4 regions of the Exiguobacterium sp. 9-2 genome follow, and region 3 is predicted to be linked to each of the others. Evidence: riboswitches for the same ligand, from Rfam matches in the RefSeq annotation. Region 3 holds a riboswitch; each other region holds the start of a gene.
What was found. A riboswitch is a leader RNA that binds a small molecule or an ion and turns the genes downstream of it on or off. The one in region 3 is predicted to bind S-adenosylmethionine.
Positions count from the first base shown of each region.

Region 1: another riboswitch for S-adenosylmethionine. It lies ahead of VJ374_RS15560 (LLM class flavin-dependent oxidoreductase); the one in region 3 lies ahead of VJ374_RS12570 (methionine ABC transporter ATP-binding protein).
Region 2: another riboswitch for S-adenosylmethionine. It lies ahead of mtnK (S-methyl-5-thioribose kinase); the one in region 3 lies ahead of VJ374_RS12570 (methionine ABC transporter ATP-binding protein).
Region 4: another riboswitch for S-adenosylmethionine. It lies ahead of VJ374_RS13540 (methionine ABC transporter ATP-binding protein); the one in region 3 lies ahead of VJ374_RS12570 (methionine ABC transporter ATP-binding protein).

Region 1 is NZ_CP142850.1:2,979,863-2,984,738, forward strand. Features, by position in the region: gene VJ374_RS15555 (ATP-grasp domain-containing protein) at 1-586, opposite strand, end outside; gene VJ374_RS15560 (LLM class flavin-dependent oxidoreductase) at 583-1,641, opposite strand; SAM riboswitch class I at 1,716-1,818, opposite strand; gene VJ374_RS15565 (DUF975 family protein) at 1,928-2,566, opposite strand; gene VJ374_RS15570 (DUF817 domain-containing protein) at 2,760-3,545, opposite strand; gene VJ374_RS15575 (YczE/YyaS/YitT family protein) at 3,699-4,364, shown strand; gene VJ374_RS15580 (MarR family winged helix-turn-helix transcriptional regulator) at 4,519-4,876, shown strand, end outside.
Region 2 is NZ_CP142850.1:435,023-439,898, reverse strand. Features, by position in the region: gene VJ374_RS02370 (sugar ABC transporter substrate-binding protein) at 1-643, opposite strand, end outside; gene mtnA (S-methyl-5-thioribose-1-phosphate isomerase) at 655-1,704, opposite strand; gene mtnK (S-methyl-5-thioribose kinase) at 1,701-2,867, opposite strand; SAM riboswitch class I at 2,945-3,048, opposite strand; SAM riboswitch class I at 3,255-3,356, shown strand; gene VJ374_RS02355 (2,3-diketo-5-methylthiopentyl-1-phosphate enolase) at 3,427-4,617, shown strand; gene VJ374_RS02350 (2-hydroxy-3-keto-5-methylthiopentenyl-1-phosphate phosphatase) at 4,614-4,876, shown strand, end outside.
Region 3 is NZ_CP142850.1:2,392,170-2,397,045, forward strand. Features, by position in the region: gene VJ374_RS12560 (MetQ/NlpA family ABC transporter substrate-binding protein) at 1-596, opposite strand, end outside; gene VJ374_RS12565 (methionine ABC transporter permease) at 629-1,294, opposite strand; gene VJ374_RS12570 (methionine ABC transporter ATP-binding protein) at 1,291-2,313, opposite strand; SAM riboswitch class I at 2,392-2,496, opposite strand; gene VJ374_RS12575 (bifunctional cystathionine gamma-lyase/homocysteine desulfhydrase) at 2,554-3,720, opposite strand; gene VJ374_RS12580 (PLP-dependent cysteine synthase family protein) at 3,713-4,636, opposite strand; gene VJ374_RS12585 (S-ribosylhomocysteine lyase) at 4,633-4,876, opposite strand, start outside.
Region 4 is NZ_CP142850.1:2,582,204-2,587,079, forward strand. Features, by position in the region: gene VJ374_RS13530 (alpha-glucosidase) at 48-1,658, opposite strand; gene VJ374_RS13535 (aminotransferase class I/II-fold pyridoxal phosphate-dependent enzyme) at 1,807-2,994, shown strand; SAM riboswitch class I at 3,057-3,161, shown strand; gene VJ374_RS13540 (methionine ABC transporter ATP-binding protein) at 3,246-4,259, shown strand; gene VJ374_RS13545 (methionine ABC transporter permease) at 4,249-4,876, shown strand, end outside.

The sequences.
Region 1 (4,876 bases), 590 kb from region 3:
ACTTTCCACCTACGAACTCACAGCGCGTGATGTACGGTTCTGGTGCTTGGATATACTCTTGAATCAATGTGATGCCATCGACTGGTTCGTCGAATGTCGGACCATCGAGATAAGCTTCAAGTGCTTCAATCGAATGGAATAACTGGACGCCGAGACCTTTCCCGGCACGGTTATGTTTCGTGATAAATGACGAAACACCGATTTCTTTTGCTGCTTGTACGATTTGATCACGTCCGACAGCAGCCGTTGTCTTTGGTACACGAATCCCAGCCTTACGTAACGCTGTGTATTGATTGACTTTGCTGACTTCAAGACGGAGCGCACGCGTTCCGTTAAAGACAGTGCGGTCATGCTCTTCTAACCAAGCGAGGACCCCTTCCGTCAACTCTGGCGCATAACGATGCCCCCGCGTATGCGAAGACGCACTCATACGACTGTAAAAGACACCTTCTGGCGGCAGTTCATCTAACGGTACGATTCCTTCATTCAAGTGCCACTGCTCGTACGGCAACTTGAGTTCTTCGAGACGTTTGATGAGATGATCCGTCCATTCTTGGTTTTCGTGGAGAATATGAATTTTTGTCATGATTGTTGACCTACCTTTCGTTTCGCTTCGACCAGTGGCATTACGTCACGGGCAAAGCGTTCCATTTCTTCGAGTTGTGGTGAGAATTGTAACAAGAGCAACGTGACACCAACGGCTTCGAACGCTAGAATCCGTTCGGCAATCTGTTCTGGTGTTCCGATCAAGTTCGGTCGCAGACCACGGTTCGAGACGGAATAATCATTTCGTTCGACCTGTTGTTCGAGTTGTGATTTACTGATGAAATCTTGATAACCGGCATAACCGGCGCTGTCTTCCTTAACGTCCGTGATGCGTTGCCACTCAAGAAGCGCTTCTTCTTCCGTATCCCGACAAATGATGTAGGCAGCAAGACCGAAGCTCTCAAGCGGTGCGTGTTCCGTCGCTTCCCGGCGTACTTTCATATCATTGATTTTATGAGCTACTTCTTCAACAGTGCCTCCATGCATGACGTAGGCATCACAATGTTCGACGATCGTCCGTTTTCCGGCTTCACTCTCTCCACCAGCGTAGAGCTTAATCCCCGGACGCTGGACGGGTTTCGGATGGAGTTCTGCCTGTTCGATCGTGTAGTGATTACCGAAGAAGCTGTACGGTGACGCATCTGCCCATAGTCCTTTCATGACCGTGACGAACTCTTCCGTCCGGGCATAGCGCTCATCATGTGCAGTAAAAATACCGTTGTATTGTTTTGCTTCTTCTGCCCACCAGGCTGAGACGACATTGAGCGTAAATCGCCCTCCACTCAACTGATCGATGTTTGCCGCCATCTTCGCCGTCGTCGCTGGATTATGGAACCCGGGACGAACCGCTGTCATGATCTCAAGGCGTTCTGTTGTTGCAGCAATCGCCGCTGCCGTTGTCCATGCCTCAAGACTCGGTTCCTTGATGCCTTTGATATCGTTCAAGTTCAATTCCGCAATCAACGTCGTCGAGAAGCCGATGCGTTCAGCTGTTTGTGCGACTTGTTTCGCATAATCGAATGTTGCTGGCATCTGTTCATCCTCGACGTTACGTAGCCATCCCCCAAAAATCGGTAACCAAAAACCATACTCCACTCCATCGTCCCCCTTATCATAAAAAAACGCTCTTTTCGAAGTTCGAAAAGAGCGACGGTATCTTGTCCTGTCCGCTCTTATCTTCAGAAGGTATTCCTTCCTGGAAGTAGCACCTTCCGCCATAGCGGGGTTGCTGAAGTGTCTTCGGGCCAGTCCCTCGACTTCTCTAGATAAGATGTGTTGCATTCATCGTACAGAATTCATTGAACTAAAGCAACCATTAAACCGTCTTTTCCTATCGGATTTATTCCAAAGAAAAATCCCGACGTAGTGTCGGGATTCGGAATTAGTATGGTGCGACGAAATCTGATGTCTGCTCTGGCGCCTGCTCCCCACGAATACGATCGTAGAATTTGGCAAGCGTGACACTGAAGTATGGTCCGACCCATAGGACAGCAAGACCAAGCGTAACGATGACAAGCAACGCCCAACCGATAAACGATAAGAAGAGCAAGAATGCTTCCATCTTGTGTCCATCCATGAGTTGCCGTGAGCGTGTAATTGCCTCGAGAATACCGATTGACGGCTCATCCCGAAGGATGTAGTACGTCAACAAGTAAGAGAATGACTTGATGATACCAGGGATGATTAAGAGTAACGTCCAGAGCGCGATAAAGATGAACTGAACAATGGCCAGCCCCACCACTTTCAGGAACATACCATATGGCTCAAACAAATCCGTCACTTTCGTTTCTTCGCCACGAGCAATCGACATGGCAATCCATGTCCAACCGACTCCTACTGGAATCAATAAAATCGACACCAATGATACAACGAGATCTATACTACTAGACGGCTCATCGATATCCGATCCAAATAAATTAGGAACACCCTGAATAATACTAAACAGCAGAAAAGCTAGGACTGCAAATCCCCAACGACCGCTGAGCGACTCCTTCGCTGCTTTTTTTAATTGAGATGACATGAGTAAGGTCCTCCTTGAAAAATAAGTTCTCACCTTACTCTACGGCTTAAAACTTCTAATGTTTCACTCTTTTTTCAATAATTTCCCGTCTCGTCACTGGTTGAGCCAAACACGCTCAAGTTGTCGTCCACATGTTAGAACGAACGTTGAACATCGAAGCGCTCCATCACAAACGAAATGTCATGTTTTTTATCTATGTACGCTGATATATCTCCACAGCCGGATCCCGTTGCTTGTATTTCGCGACGATGACGATCAGGACCGTGATGATCACAAGCAGGAACCAAGAAGACAACTTTCCGAGATCAACGACTTCCCATCCTCTTTCCTGATGTGGATAGACCCACCCTTTAAAGAACGTCACGATATTCTCAGCGATCCAAATAAAGAACGCGATCAGTAAAAAAGACAGGACGAGCGGCATCCGGTAGATCGTCTGCTCGATCGTAAAATGAACCCATGACTTATAGAAGACAAGGACGACAAGGACCATCAATAGCCAGCGTGCATCGAAGATCCAGTGGTGTGTGAAGAAGTTGAGATAGACGAGACTGCCTACGCTGATCGCAAGCCAAGGTGGTGGAAATGCTGTGAAGCGTAAATGAAATCTTCGGAACGCTTGACAGACATAACTTGCGACACTTGCATACATGAATCCTGCATACAAAGGAACACCAGCCACTTTCGTTAGAGCCTGTTCCGGATAACTCCAAGACCCAACGTTCACTTTGAACAGTTCAAGTGCTAGACCAATCACGTGAAAGAGTAAGATCAGTTTGAACTCTTCCAGCGTTTCATAACGCGTGACAAGTAAGACGATTTGGACGAGAAGACACCATAGCAACAGGAGATCGTATCGAGCGACCGGTTCAGCAGGAAGATAACGTGAAAGAGCAAGCGCTGCGAAAATCATGACGGGAAAGACGCAACAGACGGCTTCTATGTATGTAAAACGAATCAGGTGTCGAATCGCTTTCATCCTGTCATCTCCTTTTTTCTTCAGTATACGTTTCTCTTTCGACCTTCCCCTCCTTCTTAAGATGGAAAAAACGGAAAATTTCGTCTTTCTTCTTCTACTTTCCTCATGATACAGTTAACGAATCAATTATTTTTAAGAAATGAGGTGTTAGACATGACGCGTCATCGTGCTTCCTGGTTATTACGCGCTACGTTAAAGTGGGGACTCTTCCTACTCGGTTTATTTTTACTCGCTCTCGGCTCATCGATGATGATCACTGCTGAACTCGGTGTCTCGACGTGGGATGTATTGCATCTCGGTCTCCAAAAGAAAACACCACTGTCCGTCGGAACGATTATTTTGCTCGTTGGTCTATTACTCGTGTTCGTTAAGTACACATTAGACCGCGTCACACCACAAATTGGAACACTCGTCAACGCGATCTTCGTCGGTGTCTTCATGAATCTTGTCCTTAATTCTCATCTCTTACCCTCTTTTGAGTCGATCTGGTTGAATACGATCTGGTTGATTTTCGGCATCTTCATCATCGGCATGGGGGCAGGTCTTTATGTTGCTGTCGGATATGGAGCCGGTCCACGCGATGGGTTGACGCTGACACTTGCAGAGCGATTTGGAACGTCGATTCGTCTGATGCGGACGATCATGGAGGTCACGGCATGCGGCATTGGCTGGTTGCTCGGTGGTCCTGTTTTCTTCGGTACAATCCTCTCGATTTTCTTAATCGGACCGTTCCTGCAATTTTGGTTGTTCTATTTCCGTCGGATCATTGCAGCGATTGATGCAAAAGGAATTCCAGCGTCTAAACGCCAAATTAGCTAAGTCGCCTGACTCGATATCATTCCGCGTGAATGATATCTCTTTTTATGTTAAAAGCAAATAAGTTGCGCCATCAAATTAAACACGTTATATTCGTTTACATATCAATCTTTGATACGTCAAAGGTTTCTTCGAACGAAGGGAAGGATGTGATGGATTGAGTATCTCCTGCACTGAAAAAGGACGATTGATCTATGCACTCGTTTCTGTCAATAAGACGATTGCTCAAAAATTCGATCTCTGTACGGATGGTTTTAGTCAGACTCGAATGGATCTACTCGCTCAACTACAAGTCGATCAAACGATTAGCCAAAAAGAGTTACAAAAACGCGTCAATGTGGATCATGCGGCAGTGACCCGTCATCTCAAGCACCTGGAATCGACCGGGATGATTGCTCGCGAGCGTTCAGCTGCTGACAATCGGGTGATTCTTGTTTCTTTAACGGAACAAGGGGCGACGCGCATCGCTCAATTACGCGAACAAAAAGATGAGTTTCTCGAGGATCTACTCGAAG
Region 2 (4,876 bases), 1.1 Mb from region 3:
CGATATCCCCTTGGACATCTTGGAAGTTCGTCGGTCCAACCGTCTCAAGCGTTTTGATTTTGCCGTCTGCTTCGTACGTCTTATAGATTTCCTGACGACGATCGAGCGGGGCAAAACCTGGTCCGAACCAGAGTTTGATGACACGGACCGGCTTTTTGTCCGTCACCTTCGTCACTTCATCGAGTGATAGCTTCGCAAGTTGATGATCGTTTTGGAACGTTTCCGTCACGTCTTGTAGAGATGCCCCTTTTTTCTTCGTGACCGTATCGAACGTCACGACCTTCAGTCCTTTATCGACTGCTGGTTTGATCATGTCATAGGCATAGTCTTCCTTACCGTGCGAAATGATGAGCCCATCATAATCTTGCTGAATCGCCTGCGCGACCAGTTCCTTGAACTTGACATCGTTACCTTCCGAAATGAACGTGCTGACTTTAAAGCCGAGCGCTTCTCCTTCACTTCGTGCGCCATCAAGGAATTGCTTCGTATGGTCGTCCGATGCGAGGTTACGGATGACGGCGATCTTGACATCCGATTGAACTCCTTTTGGTACATCCTTGACGACTTTCGTCGTCGCTTCTCCATTCGCACAAGCCGCTAGTAATAAGGCCGGTGCTAGGACGGCGTAAGCTAATTTTTTCATGAATTGTCTCCTTATCCGAGGGGTTGAAGCCCCGTTAATTTTTCAATCGTTTCTTCATTCGGTTGCGTGATAATACCAAGTTCGGTGATGATGCCCGTGATCAATGTGTGTGGTGTGACATCAAAAGCTGGGTTGAAGACAGCAACTCCTTCTGGTGCTGTCGCAACACCTTGGACAGTCGTCACTTCCTGCGGATCACGTTCTTCAATTTCGATCGCGTCTCCGGAAACAAGTGAGAAATCAAACGTCGAGAGCGGTGCTGCGACGTAAAACGGGATACCGAAAGCTTGAGCGAGTAATGCTAGTTGGAACGTTCCGATCTTATTCGCCGTATCTCCGTTGCGTGTAATCCGGTCCGCCCCGACGATGATTGCATCGATCTGTTTTTCTTTCAGCGTATGGGCGACCATGTTATCTGTAATTAGCGTGACATCGATGCCGGCACGTTGTAGCTCCCATGTCGTCAGTCGTGCTCCCTGCAGTAATGGTCGCGTCTCACTCGCAAAAACAGATAATTCAATGCCGCGTTCTTTTGCGATATAGAACGGCGCAAGTGCTGTTCCATAAGCAGCGGTCGCAATCGATCCAGCATTACAGATCGTTAGGATACGGTTACCTGACTGGAACAATTCAAGTGCATGAATCCCGATTTGACGTGACGTCTGCGCATCCTGATCGTATAAGGCAATCGTCCGCTGCTCGAGCCGTTCGCGGATCTCTTCTACCGACGTCCCGTCTTGAATGATTGGATTCAATTGATCAAGGACATTTCGTAAGTTAACAGCCGTCGGTCGTGTCGCGAGTAACGTCGCTGATGTCTCAAGCAAAGTCTGCTTATAGATCGACAGTTCTGCTTCAAACCGGTACGCCTCTTGAACGAGTACGAATCCGCCAAATAAACTGATCGCAGGCGCCCCTCGGACGCGCAGTTGTTTAATCGCTTCGACCGCTTGTGCAAGATCGGTAATGACTTCATAGTGTTCTTCCTGCGGTAGACGTGTCTGATCGAGAATCGTCAAGGCACGATCTTCATAACGAATACTTTGAACGAATGTACTCATCGGCTAAGTTCCTCCGTTACGTCGAAGTTTCGTAAATCATCAAATGTCCGGCATTCGGTCCGACGTTTGATTAACGCCGATCCTAAACGTAAAGCATGTTGTTTTCGTTCTAGTCGTTCCGTCATAGAACTAATCGTTTCTAAATCAGCGACTGGTGCGAGTCCGATCGTCCGACGAATCAGTTCGCAACCGGCAAAGCCAAGGGCATCCTGCAAGATCGTGCTCAGTACATCGTCGACGAGTCCCGATGTCCGGAATGGTTCGACGGCTTCGCGTTCCCATAAGGCGCGGAACGTCGAAGCGAACGTCAGCCAGAACGTATCGATGTCGCGAATCCGGGCATCACGAAGTGCTGAATAATCCGGGTATGCTGCAAAGAATAAGTGGGCGATGAACTGTCCGACATCAAATCCGAATGGACCATAAAAGGCGAATTCTGGATCGATGACTTTCGTTTCCGTTGCCGAAGCAAAGATGCTTCCTGTATGTAGATCGCCGTGTAGCAACGCATCTCCTTTCGTGATGAAAAGCGCTTCGAGTTTTGCGACTTCGCGTTTCAACTCATCGTCCGCCCATAGACGTGCCACCTCTTCTTCAAGCCCGGCTTCAATCTCGTTCGTCTCCGCGTCATGGAACGGATCCGTGAAGATTAATTTTTCCGTGATGTCGCACAAGTCCGGATTGTAGTACGTTCGGGCGACACGTTTTTTTTCAACCGGACCAAGCGCAAAGTCCGATGTATGGAATAAAGTCCGAGCGAGATAAGAACCAATATGTTCCGCAAGCAACGGATACTGTTCACCTGCGAGTAAACCGCTTCGAACGATTGTCAGATGTGAAAGATCTTCCATGACCGTATACGCCTCGTCGTGACTAGCATGAAAGACACGCGGTACGAACGGCACGGCATGCCGGGCGAATTCACGGAGTGCGGATTGCTCGATCCACGCCCGCTCGAGTGATAGTGGCCAGCTTTCACCGACGACTTTCGCGTACGGAAGTGCTTGTTTTAGAATCAATCGATGTTCACCTTCTCGAATTCGAAAGACAAGGTTGAGATTGCCGTCGCCAATCTCTTCTGCTTCGACGGCTCCGTCGCCGATCAGTCCTAGTGAGCGGACCCGTTCGATCGCGTCCTGTTCTGTAAATGCTTTGTATGTCATCTCAGTTCCCCCTGTGTGATACACGAAAAAGCGCCTCTTTTCGTCATCGAAAAGAGGCGCAGGAAAGTCACTGCGTCCTCTTATCTCTCAGACGAAACGTCTGTTGGATGTAGCACCGTGCCAAGTGGTCGGTTGCTGCGGCGTCATCGGGCCAATTCCCTCTGCCAACTCGCGATAAGAGTCGTATGTAGTTGTCGTGTGTGATATTGATTTGAATCTTACGCAATCCTCTTCCCTGCTGTCAAATCGAAATCAAGCAGAAACGGATATCGTTTTCGCTCCATATATAGAAAGAGTATTTTCAAAAAAAATAAATTTTCTAAAAATAGTTTGACAAGTCGTGACTCTCATGTAAAAATTGCAATTAGATTTCACAATTTCATCCAATTCTTATCAAGAGCAGACGGAGGGACAAGCCCTACGATGTCGCAGCAACCGACCTTTTGGCACGGTGCTAATTCTTGCAGCTACTAAGCTGACAGATAAGAGTCCACGTTCGAATCATTCATGGTCTCTTGTCGCTGACAAGAGACCATTTTTTTATTGAAGGAGGAAAGACATGGCTTACATCACAGCTACTTATCAATTGACCGCCCGCGATCGACTGGAGCAACGCGCCGAACAACTCGCGCTTGGTCTGACGGTTGGTTCCTGGACGGAGCTGAATCATCTTGAGCAACAACAACTCGCCTCATTCAAAGGAGAAGTCGTACATACGGAAGAGCGCGACGGGAAAGGCTATATCACGATTCGTTACCCGGAACACAATGTATCGCGCGACTTTTCTGCGATCTTGACGACCGTCTTCGGGAAACTCTCACTCGACGGTGAAATCAAATTAACAGAACTGCTACTACCCGATACATTCACGTCGGATTTTCCAGGTGCGAAGTTCGGGATCCAAGGGGTTCGTTCCTTGATTGGTGTCGAAGATCGTCCACTGTTAATGAGCATCTTCAAAGGGGTCATCGGACGCGATTTATCGTTCCTTCGTGATCAACTCGAAGGACAACTTGCTGGTGGGATCGATCTCGTCAAGGACGATGAGATCCTATATGACAATCCGTTGACACCGACGATTGATCGGGCACGGATAGGACGTGAGGTTATCGATGCTCATTTCCACCGGACCGGTAAACGTGCGTTGTATGCGATCACACTTAGTGGTCCCGTCTTTACGCTCAAGGATCAAGCCAAACGATTGATTGACGCTGGAGCAACTGCTTTCTTGTTGAATACCTTCACATACGGACTCGACGTCTTACGTGAATTGGCAAGTGATCCGGAGATCAACGTTCCCATTTTCAATCATCCGGCTTACAGCGGTGCATTGATTGCTAGCCCGAACCACGGTGTTGCAGCGCCTGTCTTACTTGGCACATTACCGCGCGTTGCTGGTGCAGACTTAACACTATTCCCGTCACCTTACGGCAATGTCGCTCTTCCGAAGGACGTCGCCCGCGGCATCGCGGTTGAAGCGACTCGCCTCGGTCAGACGAAAGCGATTTTCCCTGTCCCTTCAGCCGGTATTCACCCAGGACTCGTTGCTCAACTCGTACGCGACTTCGGGATCGATTCCGTCATCAACGCTGGTGGTGGCGTACATGGTCATCCGCAAGGTGCTGCGGCTGGTGTTATCGCTTTTCGTCAAGCACTTGATGCGGCACTCGCAAATGAATCCCTATCGAATGCTGCGTCACGACATGAAGAATTACGAGTCGCGCTCGACGCTTGGGGGATCAAGTCATGACCTTACGAATTCTTTGTGACTTCGACGGTACCGTAACGATGCAGGATAACATCATTGCACTCATGGAGGTATTTGCGCCAGTGAATGACTTCGAACCGTTGAAACGTGGCGTGCTCGACCGGACGTTATCGATCCAAAGTGGTGTCGGGCAGATGTTCGCGCTTCTGCCGTCCGACGGTAAAGCGGACTATCTTGATTTCTTGATGGAGCGCGCTGTCATTCGCGAAGGATTTTCGGAGTTGCTTCAGTACAGTCGTCG
Region 3 (4,876 bases):
CCTTCATTGTTTTTGTAAGCTTGCGGAAGAAGCGATGCTTCGATGTTCGTCTTGAACTTGAGTTTCTTCGGGTTCTCCGCGATGTCACCGAGTTGCGCGTCTGTCGTTTTACCGTCTTTGAGTTTGATTAATCCTTCGTTTTGAAGGAACGTCAAGACTCGACCGCGTTCCGCGACGTTTGAGCTCGTTAAGATCGTTGCACCGTTTGGCAACTTATCGAGTGACTTGTATTTCTTCGAATAGATACCGAGTGGTTCAACGTGGACGCCACCTGCGTTCGCAAACTTATACGATTTGTTTTCTTTCTCTTGTTGCTCGAGATACGGCACATGCTGGAAGTAGTTCGCGTCGAGTTCTTTTTCAGCGAGCGCTTTGTTCGGAAGCACATAATCTTGGAACTTCTTGATTTCAAGTTTGTAGCCTTTTGCTTCATATTCCTTTTTAACGTGCTCGAGAATCTCAGCGTGCGGTACGTTTGAAGCACCGATGACGAGTGTCTTGTTGTCGCTTCCTGATGATTTTTCGCCACAAGCAGCAAGACTGATTGCTAAAACGGATACAGCGGCAGTACCTACGAATTTTTTCCAAACTTTCATGAATGATTCCTCCAATATGAATAAAATTTGAATTAACGTTTATCGATTGCTCGGATCAGTAAGTCCCCAATGATTTGGATGACGAAGACGATTGCTAAGATTAAGAGTGTCGCAATGACGATGACATCGTTTTGAGAACGCTGGAATCCTTCGATGAAGGCCATGTCCCCGAGTCCACCTCCGCCGACTACTCCGGCCATTGCCGTGTAACCGACAAGTGCAACGAGTGTAACCGTGATACCAGAAACGATAGCAGGCAATGCTTCTGGGATTAAGACTTTGTAGATGATTTGGAACTTCGTCGCGCCCATCGATTCAGCTGCCTCGATGACACCTTTATCGACTTCGCGAAGTGCGAGTTCAACCATCCGACCGTAGAACGGTGCGGCTCCTAAAATCAGTGCCGGTAATGCTGCTGTTGGTCCGAGGAACGAACCGACGACTGCTTTCGTAAATGGAATCAATAAGATCAGTAAGATGATGAACGGAATCGAACGGAAGACGTTAACGATCAAGCTCAAGATCGAATAAAACGCCCGATTTTTGAACAACAATTCTTCATTTGTCGCAAACAATAATAAACCAATGATCAAACCGAGAACGAATGTCGAAAGACCAGCGACTGCCGTCATATAGATCGTACTGCCTGTCGCTTCCCACACCATGTCCCAGTCTAGGTTGTCAAAGAATGAAATCATCGGTGATCCACCTCCACTTCAACATCACTGGCTTGAAGCTTCGTGATGACCGCTTGTGTTGCTTCTGTTTCCCCGATTAACTGAATGAACAGCGTACCGAGCGCCCCTTCCTGTGATTGACCGACGTTTCCGCCGATGATATTGAACAGGACGGGTGAATCCTTCATGACTTCCGCGAGGATCGGACTTTCCGCCGTCGATCCGACGAATGTCAACTGAACGATTTTTCCGGTTGGGTAGCGTTCGCGGAGTTTCGCGAACGTCAACTCGTTTTCCGATGGCGACGTCAATTGTTTGACGAATTCCTTCGTCATCGCTTGCTTCGGATGACGGAAGACTTCTGCGACCGGTCCTTGTTCGACGATTTTACCGGCCTCCATGACGGCGACCCGGTGACAGATTTTTTGAATGACGTGCATCTCGTGTGTGATCAAGACGATCGTCAGTTTCAATTTTTCATTGATGTCGACGAGTAACTCAAGAATCGAGTCCGTTGTTTTCGGATCGAGTGCACTTGTTGCCTCGTCACATAAGAGAACGTCCGGGTTCGATGCCAGTGCCCGAGCGATACCGACACGTTGCTTTTGACCACCGGATAATTGCGACGGATAGGCTTTTTCGCGTCCATCCAAACCAACGAGTTGGATCAGTTCCGCGACCCGTTCCTTGCGGCGTGCCTTCGGAAAGCCACCAAGTTCGAGTGGGAACATGATGTTCTCTTCAACTGTTCGTGACCAAAGTAAGTTGAAGTGCTGGAAGACCATCGAGACATTCTTGCGGACGCCCCGTAATTCTCTAGGTTTCAGCGATGTCATTTCGACACCATCGATTTGGATCGAACCACTCGTCGGTGCCTCAAGCATATTCAGCAATCGGATCAAGGTCGATTTCCCTGCTCCGGAATAACCGATTATTCCAAAAATTTCACCGCGCTCGATTGTCAGATCGACATTCGCGACGGCTTCGACCGCTCCGCGCTTTGAGCGATAAATCTTTCCTACGTCTTGTAAACGAATCACAACTGTCCCTCCTAAAATAAAAAAAGTGCGCGCGTTTTAGAGCAAACGCGCGCACTTTTCAGTACACAAAACCATTTGCTCTCATCTCCCAGACTTTTGTCTGCTGGAATTAGCACCACTTCGGATCAGATCCGCGGTTGCCGGGTTTCATCGGGCCAGTCCCTCCACCACTCTCGATAAGAGTTTCGGTATTAAGTTTGTAGAATATATTCTGAATATTAGCAGGGGTTATTTTTGTTGTCAAACAGTTTTTTCAGAAACTTTTTCGAGGAACGTGAAAGCACGCGTTAAGTCTTCTTTCAAATCTTCCGCATCCTCAAGTCCAACTGAAATCCGGACGAGACCGTCCGTGATGCCGAGTTCTGCGCGACGTTCTGCTGGGATCGACGCGTGCGTCATCCGTGCCGGAACGGAAATCAGGCTCTCGACGGCACCAAGACTCTCAGCAAGTGTGAAGAAATGTGTCGCCTCGACGAGTTTTTCTGCGTTCGCTGCTGAACCGACATCAAAGCTGATCATCCCACCAAATCCAGTCGCTTGTTTCGCTTGGATGTCGTGACCAGGATGCGATGCAAGTCCTGGGTAGAAGATGTTCGAGACGATGTCTTGCGCTTGCAAGAACGCAACGAGATCATGGGCTGTCTCTTCGATCGCATCCATCCGGATACCGAGTGTACGAAGACCACGGACGAGCAAGAAGCTGTCTTGCGGTCCAAGCACGCCGCCTGTCGAGTTTTGGATGAAGTGCATCTCTTCGCCGAGCGCATCATCTTTGACGACGACAAGTCCAGCGACGACGTCCGAGTGTCCGCCGATGTATTTCGTCGCACTGTGCAAGACGATGTCTGCACCGAGCGCGAGTGGTTGTTGATGATATGGTGTCGCGAACGTGTTGTCGACGACGAGTTTAAGATCGTGACGTTTGGCGATCGTTGCGATCGCTGCGATGTCCGTTACTTTCAACAACGGGTTCGTCGGTGTTTCGACGTAGACGATCTTCGTGTTGTCTTGGATCGCTGCTTCCGTTGCTGCAAGGTCCGTCGTATCGACGAATGTCACTTGAATGTTGAACTTCGGTAAGACGCGTTGCATCAAGCGGAACGTACCACCGTAGACATCATCTGTCATGACGATGTGGTCGCCAGACTCAAGCAAGTGGAAGACGGCATGAATCGCTGCCATCCCAGAACCGAAGGCAAAACCACGTGCGCCGCCTTCAAGATCCGCAATCAATCGTTCGATGCTCGTCCGTGTCGGGTTCGCTGTCCGTGAGTATTCGTATCCGTCCTTAAGTTGACCGATTTTATCTTGCTTGTATGTGCTTGTTTGATAGATTGGTGGTGTAACGGCTCCTGTTGCCCGATCGACACCTGTTCCTCCATGAATCAATGCTGTCTTCTTACGCATGAGTTTCGTCCACCTTTTCAAAGATTTGTTGGCTTAAATAGCGTTCGGCACTGTCTGCGAAGACGGTGACGATCGTACTGCCGGGGTGACGCTTTGCGATATCAAGCGCAGCAACGAGCGCTGCCCCTGCTGAGCTACCGACGAGTAATCCTTCGCGAGCAGCGAGTGTATGAACCGCGTCAAATGCATCACGGTCAGAAATCGTATGAATCTCATCAACGAGTTCACGCGGAACGAGGCTTGGCCATTTCGCTGTACCGATACCTTCTGTCTTATGCGGACCGGCTGGACCACCGTTCAAGACGGAGCCTTCCGGTTCGACGATTGCTGCTTTTGTACCGAGACGTTGTTTTAAGAAGTCCGCTGTTCCGGCGAACGTACCACCTGAACCACAACCGGCAACGAACCAGTCGATATGCGGTAAGTCCGCAATCAGCTCAGGACCGAGTGTCCGCTGATACGTGACTGGGTTCTCTTCGTTTTCGAATTGTAACGGAACGTAACTATTCGGAATTTCCTGACCGAGTTCTTTTGCCCGGTCGATGGCCCCTTGCATATCGAGTTCAGTCGGCGTGTTGACGACGGTTGCGCCGAGTGCCCGCATCAACGTCTGCTTTTCCTGACTGAATTTTTCCGGAACGACACAGATGACTTGGAGATCGTATTTTTTAGCGGCGAGCGCCAAGCCGATGCCGGTATTCCCGGCTGTCGGCTCGATGATCGTACCGCCTGGTGTCACATGTCCGTTTTCGATTGCTGCATCAACGAGTTGAATGCCAAGGCGGTCTTTGACGCTGCCCCCAGGGTTCATCCATTCGAGCTTCGCCAAAATGCGCGTACCAGCAGGCAAATCGAATGAAGTGATCTCGTAGAGTGGTGTGTTTCCGACGAGGTCGCGGACGTTGTTCGCGATCATCCGAAGACGATGTCCCATTCATCACGACCGGCAAGCATTTTCTCGGCATAGTGCTTCGCTCCTTTGAGGTCATGTGCGCTCGCAAATCCACATTGGACTTCGTTTTGCGCTGGAATCTCTTCTGCTGCGAGGACGTCTTTCAACGTCTTCTCAACGAGTTCGCTCATTTTTTCGACCGAGTCGAAGTTCATCATCGCCATATAGAAACCTGTTTGGCATCCCATCGGCGAGACATCGATG
Region 4 (4,876 bases), 190 kb from region 3:
CCGCGACGCGTTCCTGACACGTCGCGGATGTTTTTTCGTCCAGTAGTTCAATTCTGTCCTGTAACAGTATATCGATATACACGTGCTTCATAAGGACGTAGTTCATCCGAGATATCTGGATAGTTCGACACAAGCAACTTATCTTGCGATAAAACGAAGGCAGTTTGCATCGGTTCGTCATGCACGTTGAGAACGATCCGCCACACTTCTCCTTCTAGTTCCCGCTCATAGATATAGAGATACGGATCATGAAGGGCTAAGTCGCGATACGTACCATAGACCATGATTGGATGATCCTTTCGCATCTGAATCAATGCTCGGTAGAAGGCAAGTACGGATGATGGATCGGCTTCTGCTTGTGCGACGTTGATGTCCGTGTAATTCGGATTGACCGCTAACCACGGTTTCCCACTCGTAAAGCCTGCCGCATGCGTGCCGTCCCACTGCATCGGCGTGCGGGAGTTATCGCGTGCGAGTAACTGCATTGACGAGAGTACGACCTCCGGATCCTCGCCGCCAGCGACGCGCTCTTCGTATCGATTGCGAAAGGCGACGTCTTGATAGAGCGACGGATCCGAGAAGCGAATCCCCGTCATCCCAATCTCTTCTCCTTGATACACGTATGGAATGCCAGGTAATGTATGCAACATCAAACCGAGTAGTTTCGCACTCTCGACTCGGTATCGTTCACTGCCGAAGCGGGTCACTTGTCGCGTATGATCGTGGTTGTTGAGAAACTGTGAATTGACGCCTAACGGATACAAGACGTCATACCATCGTTTCTGAATTTCCTTGAAACGTAAAAGATCCATCGTCTCCATGTCGTCCGCGATTTCGAAGTGAAACAGTGTCCGAAGTTCTTCACGTTCTTCACTGACATATAACAGACCGTCTTCTGGACCGACGAACGGAATCTCACCGACCGTGAACAAGTCTTTCCCGGCAAGGACGTTCGCATGCATTTCCTGAAGGAAGTCGTGCACACCTGGTTGATTTCCGAGATACGATAGATCAAACGGATTGACGACATCCTCAAGTGAACGTTTTTTGATCAAGTTGATGACGTCCATTCGGAAACCGTCAATCCCTTGAGCGATCCACCAGTTCATCATGTCGTAGATCGCTTGCCGGACAGCCGGTTGTTCCCAGTTCAAATCGGGTTGTTCTTTCGCAAAAGAATGGAAATAATATTGTTCGCGCTCTTCACTCCACGTCCAAGGGCTCGGCGCAAAGTACGACCGCCAATTGTTCGGGGGAGTCTCTTTCGTTCCATCTTTCCAGATGTACCAATCATCCTTGTCGTGGATTCGGTCCCGCGACTGACGGAACCAGTCATGCTGGTCACTCGTATGATTGACGACCAAATCAAGAATTATCTTTAAGCCGCGTGCGTGAGCCGCTGTGATCAACTCTTGTAGATCGCCCATCGTCCCCGCCTTGTCCATGATCGTGTAATAATCGGCAATATCATAGCCATTATCGATGTCTGGAGAACGGTAACATGGATTTAACCAGACGATATCGACACCAAGCGATGCGATGTAATCTAGCTTGTCGATGACACCTCGCAAATCACCGATGCCGTCCCCATTCGAATCCTTAAAACTGCGCCAATAGACTTGATAGACGACTGCTTCTTTCCAGCTAGCTCGCTTCATCTCCTCACTCCTCTCCCTACTCTCTATTCCCGCTCCACATATCTGTACCTGTTTATTGGACGATTTTTTTGAATTTCAAAAAAGTTCTTTTCTTTTGACTGAATATTCGTTATCCTTGACGACAATACTACGAAGGAGGCACACATCCATGAAACATTTCGCTCCATCCATCGCCATCGATCGGCTTCCTGCTCCCGTTTTCGCTGAACTTGCGAACCGGATCGGCGCTGTGAAAGCTGCCGGACATGATGTCATCACCCTTGGTCAAGGAACACCCGATCAAACGACGCCCGTACATATTCTCGACGCCTTGAAACAGGCGATCGATGAGCCAACAAACCTTCAATATCCACCATTTCGTGGACATGATTTTCTAAAGCAAGCCGTCGCGAGCTTTTATACGAACGAATTCGGCGTCACGATCGATCCGGCAACCGAGGTCGCAATTCTTCTCGGTAGTAAAGCCGGAATCGTCGCCTTACCACAAACGATCGTCAATCCTGGAGAAGGTGTCATCGTCCCGGATCCGGGGTACCCGGATTACCTGTCTGGAGCAGCACTTGCTGGTGCTTATCCGATTACGCTTCCACTGCTTGAGAAAAATAACTTCCTGCCGGATTACGATTTACTTGATACGACAGATGTCGAGCGCGCCCGGATGTTGTTCCTCAATTACCCGAGTAATCCGACAGGTGCGACAGCGACAGCAGAAGCCTTCGAACAGACAGTTGCCTTCGCGGATGCCCATGATATTTGTGTCGTCCATGATTTAGCCTACGGTGGCATCAGCTTTGATGGTCCCACACGAAGCTTCTTGCAGACAGAAGGGGCGAAAGATGTCGGAATCGAGTTGTTCTCACTCTCGAAACGCTTCAACATGTCTGGCTTCCGAATCGCTTTCGCGATCGGAAATCCGTCCGTCATCTCAAGCATCGAGACGTATCAGGAACATCTCTACGTCAGTGCCTTCACACCGATCCAACATGCAGCGACCGTTGCCCTGACGAGTGACCAAACATGTGTCCGTGAGTTAAGTAGCTTATATGAAACACGACGCGATGCATTGTTTACGAAACTCGATGCAATCGGTTGGAGCGGACCACGACCGGGCGGTTCCTTCTTCGTCTGGCTCCCCGTGCCGGAAGGATACACGTCCCAAAGCTTCACGGATCATCTGCTTGACGAAGCACACGTCGCCGTGACCCCTGGATCATTCTTTGGTGAATACGGCGAAGGATACGTGCGGATCAGCTTAATTGCTGACGTCGAACGACTAGAGGAGGCCGTCGACCGAATCGGAACGCTCAACCTGTTCCGGACACCTGTTGCGGAATAATTCTGAAAAAACATTTGACAGATGGGAATCATTTCCGTTAAAGTAAATCCCAACAGCATAACTACTTATCGAGAGCGACCGAGGGATTAGGCCCAACGACGTCCGGCAACCACCTATCAGGAACGGTGCCACATCCTACAGAATGGATTCATTCTGAGAGATAAGTTACGAAATCTTACACTTTCGTCGCTTTTTTCTGGTTGCTCTGCTACTAGGAAAAAGCGACTTTTTTTGTATGAGGAGATGAGCAGATGATTGAATTCAAACAGATTACGAAACGGTTCGTCCGAGACCGGACTCCAATTTTTGCATTACGAGATGTCGATTTGACGATTCAAAAAGGAGAAATCTTTGGGATCATCGGTGAATCCGGTGCCGGTAAGAGTACGTTGCTTCGTCTGATCAACGGTCTCGAGCATCCGACACAAGGAACGGTCAAGGTCGACGGTGTCTCACTCGGCGGGATGTCAAAAGCAGATTTGCGTCAACTTCGTTTGCGGACAGGAATGATCTTTCAGCATTTCCAATTGATCCAGTCGCGTAATGTCGCAGATAACATTGCTTTCGCACTGAAGGCTGCTGGCGTCAAACGAGCAGATTTTCCAGAACGGATCCGTGAACTCGTCTCACTCGTCGGACTCGAAGGATTCGAAACGAACTTCCCGAGTCAGTTGAGCGGTGGACAGAAACAGCGCGTTGGGATTGCCCGGGCACTCGCGAATGATCCAACCGTCTTGTTATGTGACGAAGCGACCTCTGCCCTTGATCCGGTCACGACGCTGCAGATTTTGGATTTGTTGAAAGATTTGAATGAACGACTCGGATTGACGATCGTCCTCATCACGCACGAGATCGATGTCGTCAAACAAATTTGCCATCGTGTCGCGGTCATGTCGCAAGGGGAAGTCGTCGAAGTCGCCTCTACATACGATTTGTTCAGTCAAGCCAAACATCCGGTGACACAACATTACGTCGACACGGCACTCCAGATCGAGCTACCGGAACGCATCTTGCAAGCGACACCGGGAAAGATCATCCGCCTGCAGTTCACGGGCGAGAAGACCGGTGAAAGTACGTTGTCGGAAGCCATCCGTCGATACGATATCTCGGTCAGCATCCTGCACGGAAAAGTCGATTACATCCAAGACGTCGCTTTTGGTGTCTTAATCGTCAGCTTGACGGGATCCTCCGATCAAATCTCACCTGCCCTCGACTGGCTTGCGGCGGAACTTCATACACTCGAGGTGATTCAGGATGTGGCTTGATCGTATACAAACGATGTTACCCGAGTTGTTGAAGGCACTTGGTGAGACGGCGTGGATGGTTGGCATTTCACTTGCCTTCGCATTGGTCGTCGGGATTCCACTCGGGATTCTCCTGTTCGTCACCGACCGCGGTTTATTCTTTCAAAACATTGCCATCCGACGTGTCCTTGACTTCGTCGTCAACATCGTCCGGTCCTTGCCGTTCATCATCTTGCTTGTTGCCCTCATTCCATTAACGAAGTTCTTGCTTGATAATACGATTGGTCCGACGGCAGCATCCGTCAGCCTCAGTGTCGCAGCGATTCCGTTTCTCGCGCGCCTCGTCGAAACATCACTCCGTGAAATTCCACCTGGTTTGATTGAAGCAGCGGAAGCGTGCGGAGCGAAACCATTACGGATCATCGTCAGTGTCCTCTTACCGGAAGCACTCCCTGGCATCATTCAGGGCATCACATTAACGACGATCAGTTTGATCGGCTTCTCGGCGATGGCTGGTATCGTCGGCGGCGGAGGTGTCGGTGACCTCGCGATCCGTTTCGGTTACTATCGCTACGATAATCTCATCATGATCGTGACGATCGTTGTCCTCATCGTCATCGTCCAGAGCATTCAAGCAC